3 regions of the Clostridium chauvoei genome follow, and region 3 is predicted to be linked to each of the others. Evidence: a T-box and tRNA genes for the amino acid it is inferred to sense, from the RefSeq annotation. Region 3 holds a T-box; the other regions hold tRNA genes.
What was found. The T-box of region 3 lies ahead of pheS (phenylalanine--tRNA ligase subunit alpha). A T-box ahead of a tRNA ligase gene usually reads a tRNA of that ligase, here a tRNA-Phe.
Positions count from the first base shown of each region.

Region 1 (3,282 bases), 1.1 Mb from region 3:
AATTCTATTGTTTACTTAAAATACATTAATATTACTATTACTGATATTCGTGGTTACGTTTCTGCCTGTTTTTATGCAATTATAGGATAATTTTACTATTTTATACTAATAATATACTCTAAATATTCAATTAGTATATTATTATGCTTATTAGAAATACTTTATTTATGGTTATGTTATAATTATTTCGAGGTGAGAATATGAAGAAAATTTTAGATAATGACTGGCAAGAACTATTAGAGCCTGAATTTCAAAAGGATTATTATCAAAATTTAAGAAAGTTCCTAATTTCTGAATATAATACAAAAACTATATATCCTACTATGTATGATATATTTAATGCTTTAAAATTTACTCCTTATAAAGATGTTAAGGTAGTTATTATTGGCCAAGATCCTTATCATGGTCCAAATCAAGCTCACGGACTTAGCTTTTCCGTTAATAAAGGAGTCAGGATTCCCCCTTCTTTATTAAATATTTATAAAGAGCTTCATTCTGATTTAGGGTGCTATATACCTAACAATGGATATTTAAAGAAATGGGCTGATCAAGGTATATTACTATTAAATACGGTATTAACTGTAAGAGATCATGAGGCTAATTCTCATAAAAATATGGGTTGGGAGATTTTCACTGATAAAATTATAAGTTTACTTAATGAAAAAGATACTCCTATAGTTTTTATACTTTGGGGAAATCCTGCGATTAAAAAATCCTCATTAATAACTAATAAAATTCATTACATACTTACTTCTCCACACCCAAGTCCATTATCAGCCTCAAGAGGCTTCTTTGGAAATAAGCATTTTTCTAAAACAAATGAAATTTTAAAGGATATAGGAAAAGAACCTATAGATTGGCAAATAGATAATGTTTAAATAAATAAAAGGTATGCACCTTGAACTTTACCTTATCAATTAGATAGTTCATCTTTATAATGCATACCTTTTTATATTTAAATTATTGAACGCTTTTATACTTAAATAATTATATTAGTTCTTTTTTATGTCCCTTTTTAGCTTTCTTTACTAAAAAGTGTATTCCAGCTCCTAAAATCCCTAGTACTCCACCAGCTGAAAATCCTAAAATAACATCACCCATTAGAACTCCTACAAAAATCCCAATTCCCACACCAATAGCTATCCCTTTAGCTAGATAATCATATTCTTCATCTGATAAACTTATCTTTTCTAACATAATTAACCACGCCCCTAATAAATTTAATACTTATACTTTATATAATAAATAAAACTTCTTAATTATTTCTTAAACAATTCTTAAAAATGACTAAATTAATATATTTTCTATACTTCTAGACTACACCTTTTTATTAACCTTGTAAAGAGTTATTTTTTACTTTTTAATATATTTTTAAAAATCTTATTATGTCGCTTATATTATGTTAAGTTAATCTTAATATATGTATGAACTCTGTTATTAATTATTATTAAGTAACAAAAAAAAACCAACTAATTTAAAATTAGTTGGTTTCCTGGTGGCTCGACCAGGAATCGAACCAGGGACACGAGGATTTTCAGTCCTCTGCTCTACCGACTGAGCTATCGAGCCTTAACAATATTTATTTTACATAAATTTTAACTAAAAGTCAAACATTTTGTTGAAATTAGTTTTAATTTATTATATCTAATATAAAAAAATTTCTACTACTTTATTATTCCGCTATCATCATCTTGAGTATTACTTTGTCTTAATGCCTCAACAGCTCCAAAAACAGATAAATTTTGTCCAATAGCTTCAAATAACCATGCAACTATTTCTTGTTGTTCACTAGTTAGTCCCTGCGCTATGTCAGCTGCAATAAAGGCAGCTACTACTATTAATTGATCTGGCCCTAAACTAAAAAGATCTACCATATCGCACTCCTATAAAATGTCTTTAATTAATATTTTTATGTTGAAAACTTTCTATAATACTATTATATATGTAATTTCCATAAGAATGTTTAATATAATATAAGGTATATTAATTTTTACGGAGTTGTATGGTGAAATATTTTATCTTCATAATTTTAATATTAGGCATAATTGCTATGTATTTTTATTATGACTACAAACTAGCTTTAACTAGAAAACAACTGATGATAGCTTCTAAAAAAAGAAATACTGTAAAAACTCGATCTATTAATAGAATAGAAAAAACTCCTACTATTAAGTTTTCTAGCCCAAATTCAAAGGTAGGTATAACTAATATCAATACTAATCTTTATTTAGCACCTACTACTTCTTCACCTATTTTAAAGAACATTTCAATTAGAATGGAAGTTCAACTTTTAGATACTGCTGAATTAAATTCTGAAACTTGGTATTATGTTAATTTACCTATAGATACGGATATTAACTGTAGAGGGTGGTTAAACTCTAAGGATTTTTCTATACTATATAGTGATTCAACAAATTTAACTAAAAGCAATTAACTTATACTTTAATTAATTATACTTAATTTATAATTAAGGAACTGTAGTAAATAAAATTTCTCTATATTTACTACAGTTCCTTTTTCATATTAATTGCATATTAAATTCTATAAGATACTTATAAGCATAAAAATTATATATACTACTATTATTAAGAAAAATGGTATATTAAATATATTTTCTTATCTTATCACATCTGACTTTATTTCTTCTTTTAATATCCCTCTATTAATATTAAGTTCTTCTAACTTCTTTAATATTAGATATACAAAAGTTGAAAATATTATTGCTATCACTCCATATACTACAAACATAATTAACTTATCATTAAATGGTAAACTTCTTAATGATAAATCCATTGTTCCATTCATTATCTCTGTTGATTGTGGAATAGTATTTATCAATTTAGACATAGTTACAGAAGTTCCATTAATTATAAAATGTATAATTGATTCTGCAAATATACTATTAGTTATTCTTACTACTAAAGCTAAAATAAATCCTAATACTGTTGCATATAAAAATTGTTGTGGATCTAAATGTAAAATTCCAAAAAATAATCCTGTTATCATTGCAGCTAGATATTTATTTTTATGTTCATATCCTGATAAGACTATCCCTCTTATTGTAACTTCTTCTGTAATGGCAGGTAACAATGCAACTAATGATAACATAATTAAATATGGTGTAGAATTTATTTGTGTTATAAAAGCTCCGATATTATTATTAAAGAAAAATGATGTTACTATAGAGAAAAAACTCATTATTGGTTGACATAAAAATGCTAATAATATTACTAGCAATGCATCTTTTAAATACAACTTATTTAATTTTAATGTTTCTTTTAC
Region 1 is NZ_CP018624.1:2,702,474-2,705,755, forward strand. Features, by position in the region: gene BTM21_RS12690 (uracil-DNA glycosylase) at 201-878, shown strand; gene BTM21_RS12695 (hypothetical protein) at 988-1,197, opposite strand; tRNA gene BTM21_RS12700 (tRNA-Phe) at 1,494-1,569, opposite strand; gene BTM21_RS12705 (hypothetical protein) at 1,665-1,874, opposite strand; gene BTM21_RS12710 (hypothetical protein) at 2,003-2,434, shown strand; gene BTM21_RS12715 (CPBP family intramembrane glutamic endopeptidase) at 2,617-3,282, opposite strand, start outside.
Region 1: it has a tRNA-Phe gene. The T-box ahead of pheS (phenylalanine--tRNA ligase subunit alpha) is inferred to sense a tRNA for this amino acid. The anticodon was not compared.

Region 2 (3,282 bases), 1.2 Mb from region 3:
GATGAAGTAAAGAAAAGTAAAGCTAATCCTGATATATATTTACTTGCAGCTGAAAAACTAAATATATCTCCTAAAGATTGCATTGTTTTTGAAGATATTGTTCAAGCTGTTAATGGAGCTAAATTAGCTGGAATGAAAGTAGTTGCAATATATGATAAATCATCAGAAAACCAAAAAGAAGACCTTATTAGCTTAGCTGATAAATATATATATGATTATACTGAACTATTATAGTAAAAACCCTCTTAGTAGAAAACTAAGAGGGTTTTTAGCTTTAAATTATAATATTTATATTAAGTAAATAAAACTTCTATTATATATTACTATTTTCTAGTAACTCCATATTTGCCTTCTAATTCCTTAACAACATCTAAATACTTTCTTTGTTGTCTTTCTTGAATTAAGTTATTTACTATTTGATCTTTTACATTTTCAAATTCCACTGACTTTTCTTCTGATTTTCCTTCAACCTTGATTAAATGATATCCGAATTGTGTTTGTACTGGTTCACTTACAACGCCAATTTCTAAATTGAATGCTGCTTCTTCAAATTCTGGAACCATCATTCCTCTACCAAATGCACCTAAGCTACCACCTTGTTCTTTAGATGGGCAACTTGAATACTTATTAGCTGCTTCTTCAAAAGTAAGTTCTCCAGCTTCAATTTCTTTCTTGATTTGGTCACAAGTTTCCTTTGAATCAACTAATATATGTTTAGCTGATACTGTAGGTTGTTCTACAAACATATTTTTATTTTCGTTATAAAAATCTAAAGCTTCTTTATCAGTAACAGTTATTTCTGATAATACCTTATTCATTGTTATTTGAGTTAATATATCTTTTTCAGCTTGAGCTACATTAGCTTTATATTCTTCAGTAGTATTTAGCTTTAATTCTTCACCTAATTGTGCCATTAATTCAAAAGCTATAACTTGTTCTAATAATTGCTTCATTGCTTGCTCTGTTTGGAAATATCCTCTTTTTTCTTCTGGATATCTCATAACTAATTTTTGTAAGTCTGAAGTTTTAATATCTTTTCCAGCTACTGTTGCTAAAATCTTATCTTGCATTTATAAAAGTCTCCTTTATTTTTATTATAGTTGATACTTTTTATTATATCAGAATTGGAAATAATGTATATTATATTTAGAATAAAATTTAAATTTACCTATAATTATTCTTATTGATAATAATTATCTATAGTATTATAATAAAATAAAGTAAACAATAATAATGTTTACTTAAATACGAATTTTATTTATAATTTGTTATTAAATAAAAATATTAGGAGGTTTACAATGTTAGAAGTAGGTAAACTAGCACCAGATTTCACTCTTATGGGATCTGACGGAAATGAACATAAGTTAAGTCATTATAAAGGTAAGAAGGTAATATTATATTTCTACCCAAAAGACAATACTCCTGGTTGTACAACCGAAGCTTGTGACTTTAGAGATCATACAAACGAAATACATGATCTAAACGCTATAGTTATTGGTATAAGTAAAGATTCTTTAACTTCTCATAATAAATTTATAACAAAATTTAATTTACCATTTATTTTATTAAGTGATGAAGAAAAAACTGTTTGTGCTCTTTATGATGTAATTAAAGAAAAAAATATGTTTGGAAAAAAAGTCTTAGGAATTGAAAGAAGTACTTTCATAATTAATGAAGATGGCGTTTTAATTAAAGAATTTAGAAAAGTTAAGGTTAAAGGACATATAGAAGCTGTAATTGACGAATTACGTTTATAAGAACATATTTTATAAGGAAGTAGGATTTTTATAGTCTTACTTCTTTTTATTTTTATAAAAATAAAAAAACCAACTAATTTAAAATTAGTTGGTTTCCTGGTGGCTCGACCAGGAATCGAACCAGGGACACGAGGATTTTCAGTCCTCTGCTCTACCGACTGAGCTATCGAGCCACATTACCTGGCAACGTTCTACTCTCCCACACAGTCTCCCATGCAGTACCATCGACGCTGTAGAGCTTAACTTTCCTGTTCGGAATGGGAAGGAGTGTTTCCTCTACGCCATCATCACCAGATTCATTGTCACCCCAAATCTATGATTTGGTTGGTGTAAAGCACTTAGCATAGCTAAGTTACCTTTTCAGATATTCTCTGAAAATTGCACATGAATTTTTGCCATTTCGTTATTGGTCAAGCCCTCGACCTATTAGTATCAGTCAGCTAAATATGTTACCACACTTACACCTCTGACCTATCAACCTTGTGTTCTTCAAGGGGTCTTACTAGCTTATGCTATGGGAAATCTCATCTTGAGGGGGGCTTCACGCTTAGATGCTTTCAGCGTTTATCCCTTCCCGACTTAGCTACCCAGCCATGCTCTTGGCAGAACAACTGGTGCACCAGAGGTCAGTCCATCCCGGTCCTCTCGTACTAAGGACAGCTCCTCTCAAATTTCCTACGCCCGCGACGGATAGGGACCGAACTGTCTCACGACGTTCTGAACCCAGCTCGCGTGCCGCTTTAATGGGCGAACAGCCCAACCCTTGGGACCTACTACAGCCCCAGGATGCGACGAGCCGACATCGAGGTGCCAAACCTCCCCGTCGATGTGGACTCTTGGGGGAGATCAGCCTGTTATCCCCGAGGTAGCTTTTATCCGTTGAGCGATGGCCCTCCCACGAGGTACCACCGGATCACTAAGCCCGACTTTCGTCCCTGCTCCACTTGTGGGTGTCGCAGTCAGGCTCCCTTCTGCCTTTGCACTCTTCGAACGATTTCCGACCGTTCTGAGGGAACCTTTGGGCGCCTCCGTTACTTTTTAGGAGGCGACCGCCCCAGTCAAACTGCCCACCTAACAATGTCCCGTCACCAGATTCATGGCGTCCGGTTAGAACCCCAATACTGTCAGGGTGGTATCCCAAGGATGACTCCACCAAGGCTGACGCCCTAGTTTCCCAGTCTCCCACCTATCCTGTACAGACAATATCGGAATTCAATGCTAAGCTACAGTAAAGCTCTACGGGGTCTTTCCGTCCAATCGCGGGTAGCGAGCATCTTCACTCGCACTACAACTTCGCCGGATTTGCAGTTGAGACAGTGCCCAAGTCATTACGCCATTCGTGCGGGTCAGAACTTACCTGACAAGGAATTTCGCTACCTTAGGACCGTTATAGTTACGGCCGCCGTTTACTGGGGCTTAAGTTCACACCTTCGCTTGCGCTAAGTGTTCCCCTTAACCTTCCAGCACCGGGCAGGCGTCAGCCCCTATACATCAGCTTGCGCTTTAGCAGAGACCTGTGTTTTTG
Region 2 is NZ_CP018624.1:2,695,321-2,698,602, forward strand. Features, by position in the region: gene BTM21_RS12655 (HAD family hydrolase) at 1-234, shown strand, start outside; gene BTM21_RS12660 (peptidylprolyl isomerase) at 324-1,070, opposite strand; gene bcp (thioredoxin-dependent thiol peroxidase) at 1,299-1,757, shown strand; tRNA gene BTM21_RS12670 (tRNA-Phe) at 1,855-1,930, opposite strand; rRNA gene rrf (5S ribosomal RNA) at 1,936-2,052, opposite strand; rRNA gene BTM21_RS12680 (23S ribosomal RNA) at 2,164-3,282, opposite strand, start outside.
Region 2: it has a tRNA-Phe gene. The T-box ahead of pheS (phenylalanine--tRNA ligase subunit alpha) is inferred to sense a tRNA for this amino acid. The anticodon was not compared.

Region 3 (3,282 bases):
AACAGTAGCGCTAGCACTAACAAGAAAAAGAAAGAAAACTGGATATAAATATCCAGAAGGAAAGATTTTAATTGGTTAGGGGAGAAAAAATATGGCAAATAAACAATTTGTAGTATTAGGTTTAGGTAGATTTGGTCATTCAGTAGCTAAAACTTTATATGCTTTAGGTAATGATGTATTAGCGATAGATATGGATGAAGATTTAGTTCAAGAAATTTCAGATAGTGTAACTCATGCAGTTCAATTAGATGCAACTGATGAAAATGCTTTAAGATCTTTAGGAATTAGAAATTTTGATGTAGCAGTAGTAACAATAGGTTCAAACATTCAAGCTAGTGTAATGGCAACATTACTAGTAAAAGAATTAGGCGTTAAATATATAATAGCAAAAGGTCATAGTGATTTACACGCTAAAGTTTTATATAAAATAGGTGCAGATAGAGTTGTATTACCTGAAAAAGATATGGGGGTAAGAGTTGCACATAATCTAGTATCTGCAAGCATATTAGACTATATAGAACTTTCTCCAGATTATAGTATCATGGAAATACAAGCGTTAGATGAGTGGGATGGAAAAACTCTTGATGAGTTAAGACTTAGAAGTAAGTATGGAATAAATGTAATGGCTATAAAAAATGGTGATGAAATTAATTTAACACCATCTGCAGATGATAGAGTTAATGCTAAAGATGTAATAGTCGCTATTGGATCAGCTGAAGACTTAAGTAAATTAGAAGGCGTAATTGTTAAATTAAATTAACGAGGTGCAAATTGATTTATATAGAAAGTAAAGATAATGCTTTATTTAAAGCAACTAAGAAATTAAAAGAAAAGAAAAATAGAATTAAAGAAGGTAAATATATAATTGAAGGCTTTAGGTTAATAGAAGAAGCTTTTAAGGCAAATTTACAAGTTGAATATATTATTTTATCAGAAGATTCTAAAGAAAAGTTAAATGAATACTTAGAAGAATATATAGATAAAGATAGTAAAATATATGTTGTTAATAATAATTTAATAATGCAACTTACATCTACGGAACATCCACAAGGTGTTGTTGCAGTTGTAAAAAATAGAGAATTACCTCAAGAAATAAAGGGAGATTTCTATCTTTTATGTGACAAGGTTCAAGATCCAGGAAATCTAGGAACTATAATAAGAACAGCTCATGCTGCAGGAGTAGATGGAATAATATTAACTAAGGGCACCGTTGACATATATAATGACAAAACTATAAGATCAACAATGGGATCTATATTTTATGTGCCAATAGTATATGAGGATGAAGATTTAACATTTTTAAAAAAGCTAAAGGATAATGGATTTAAACTTGTAGCAACATCCTTAGAGGAATCTAAGGACTTCTTTAAGGAAGATTTAAAAGGAAAGATAATTTTATCTGTAGGAAATGAAGGAAATGGAATAAGTGATGAAATTTTTTCAAAAGCAGATAAAAAAGTTAAAATTCCTATGCCAGGTGGAGCAGAATCTTTAAACGTGGCAATTGCTACATCTATTATATTATTTGAAAAAGTTAGACAAAATCTACAATAGTTTATTATATAAAAAGTTTCTATTGAATTTAATTAGCTTTATTTGTATAATAAGTTGTAAATAAATATGTAAAGACAGTGAATGAGAGAGTAGATATAATAAATTTTTCAGGGAGAAATGGTCTTAGACTGAAAGCCATTTTAAAAGGAATTATATTGAAGTTCCCTCAGGAGTCCTAGCTATGAAATTATAGTAGTTGCTAGCGGTAGTACCGTTATTTAAATTAAGTTGGGTTTTAAATATTATAAATTTAAAACCAATTAGGGTGGTAACGCGGATACTCCGTCCCTTTATAGGGATGGAGTTTTTTTATACGCAAAATTAATTATTAAAACTGTTTTTAGTATTAATTAATAAATAAGGAGGACATAAAAATGCAAGAAAAACTAATAGCAATTAAAGAAGCTGCATTTAAAGAATTACAAGAAGTTAATAATAGTGCAGCACTTGAAGAAATTAGAGTTAAGTATTTAGGTAAAAAAGGAGAATTAACTACTATATTAAGAGGCATGGGAGCTTTATCAGCTGAAGAAAGACCAGTTGTAGGTAAGCTTGTAAATGTAGTTAAAAAAGAAGTAGAAGATAAAATTGAAGATACTTCAAGACAAATTAAAGAAAAGGAAAAGAATGCTAAGCTGGCATCAGAGGTAATAGATATATCTCTTCCAGGTAAGAAAAATGTTATAGGTAAAAGACATCCATTAGATTTAACACTAGAAAGTATGAAGAATATCTTTATATCAATGGGCTTTACAGTAGAAGAGGGGCCAGAAGTAGAGTTAGACCATTATAATTTTGAAGCTTTAAATATACCAAAGAATCATCCTGCAAGAAGTGAACAAGATACTTTTTACATAAATGATAGTTTAGTATTAAGAACTCAAACTTCACCAGTTCAAATAAGAGTTATGGAAGATCAAAAACCACCAATAAAGATGATAGCACCAGGTAAAGTATATAGATCAGATGCTGTTGATGCAACACACTCTCCAATTTTTTATCAAATGGAAGGTCTAGTTATAGACAAAGGAGTAACTTTTGCAGATCTTAAAGGAACTTTAGAATTATTTGCAAAGAAAATGTTTGGAGATAAAGTTAAAACTAAGTTTAGACCACATCATTTCCCATTTACAGAACCATCAGCAGAAATGGATGCTACATGTTTCGTATGTCAAGGTGAAGGATGTAGAGTATGCAAAGGTAGTGGATGGATAGAACTACTAGGATGCGGTATGGTTCATCCTCAAGTTTTAAGAAATTGTGGAATAGATCCTGAAGTGTACAGTGGATTTGCTTTTGGATTTGGTGTAGATAGAATGGTTATGCTTAAATATGGAATAGATGATATTAGATTATTATATGAAAGTGATATGAGATTCTTAAATCAATTTTAGTAGGAGGTAAAAGAGATGAAAGTACCATTTAATTGGTTAAAAGATTACGTAGAAGTAAATATAGATGCAAAAGAATTAGGAGATAAATTAACTTTATCAGGTTCAGCAGTAGAAGAGGTAATAATACAAGGAGATACAATAAAAAATGTTGTAACTTGTAAACTTGTAGAAATAACTCAACATCCAGATGCAGATAAGTTAAAGATATGTCAAGTTGATATAGGAGCTGAAGAGCCTATACAAATAGTTACAGCAGCAACTAATATGAAGGAACAGGATATAGTACCTGTAGCTCTTCATAAGTCAATACTTGCTGATGGAACAGAAATTAAAA
Region 3 is NZ_CP018624.1:976,553-979,834, forward strand. Features, by position in the region: gene BTM21_RS04550 (TrkH family potassium uptake protein) at 1-79, shown strand, start outside; gene BTM21_RS04555 (potassium channel family protein) at 92-760, shown strand; gene BTM21_RS04560 (TrmH family RNA methyltransferase) at 772-1,554, shown strand; T-box leader at 1,623-1,847, shown strand; gene pheS (phenylalanine--tRNA ligase subunit alpha) at 1,929-2,948, shown strand; gene pheT (phenylalanine--tRNA ligase subunit beta) at 2,964-3,282, shown strand, end outside.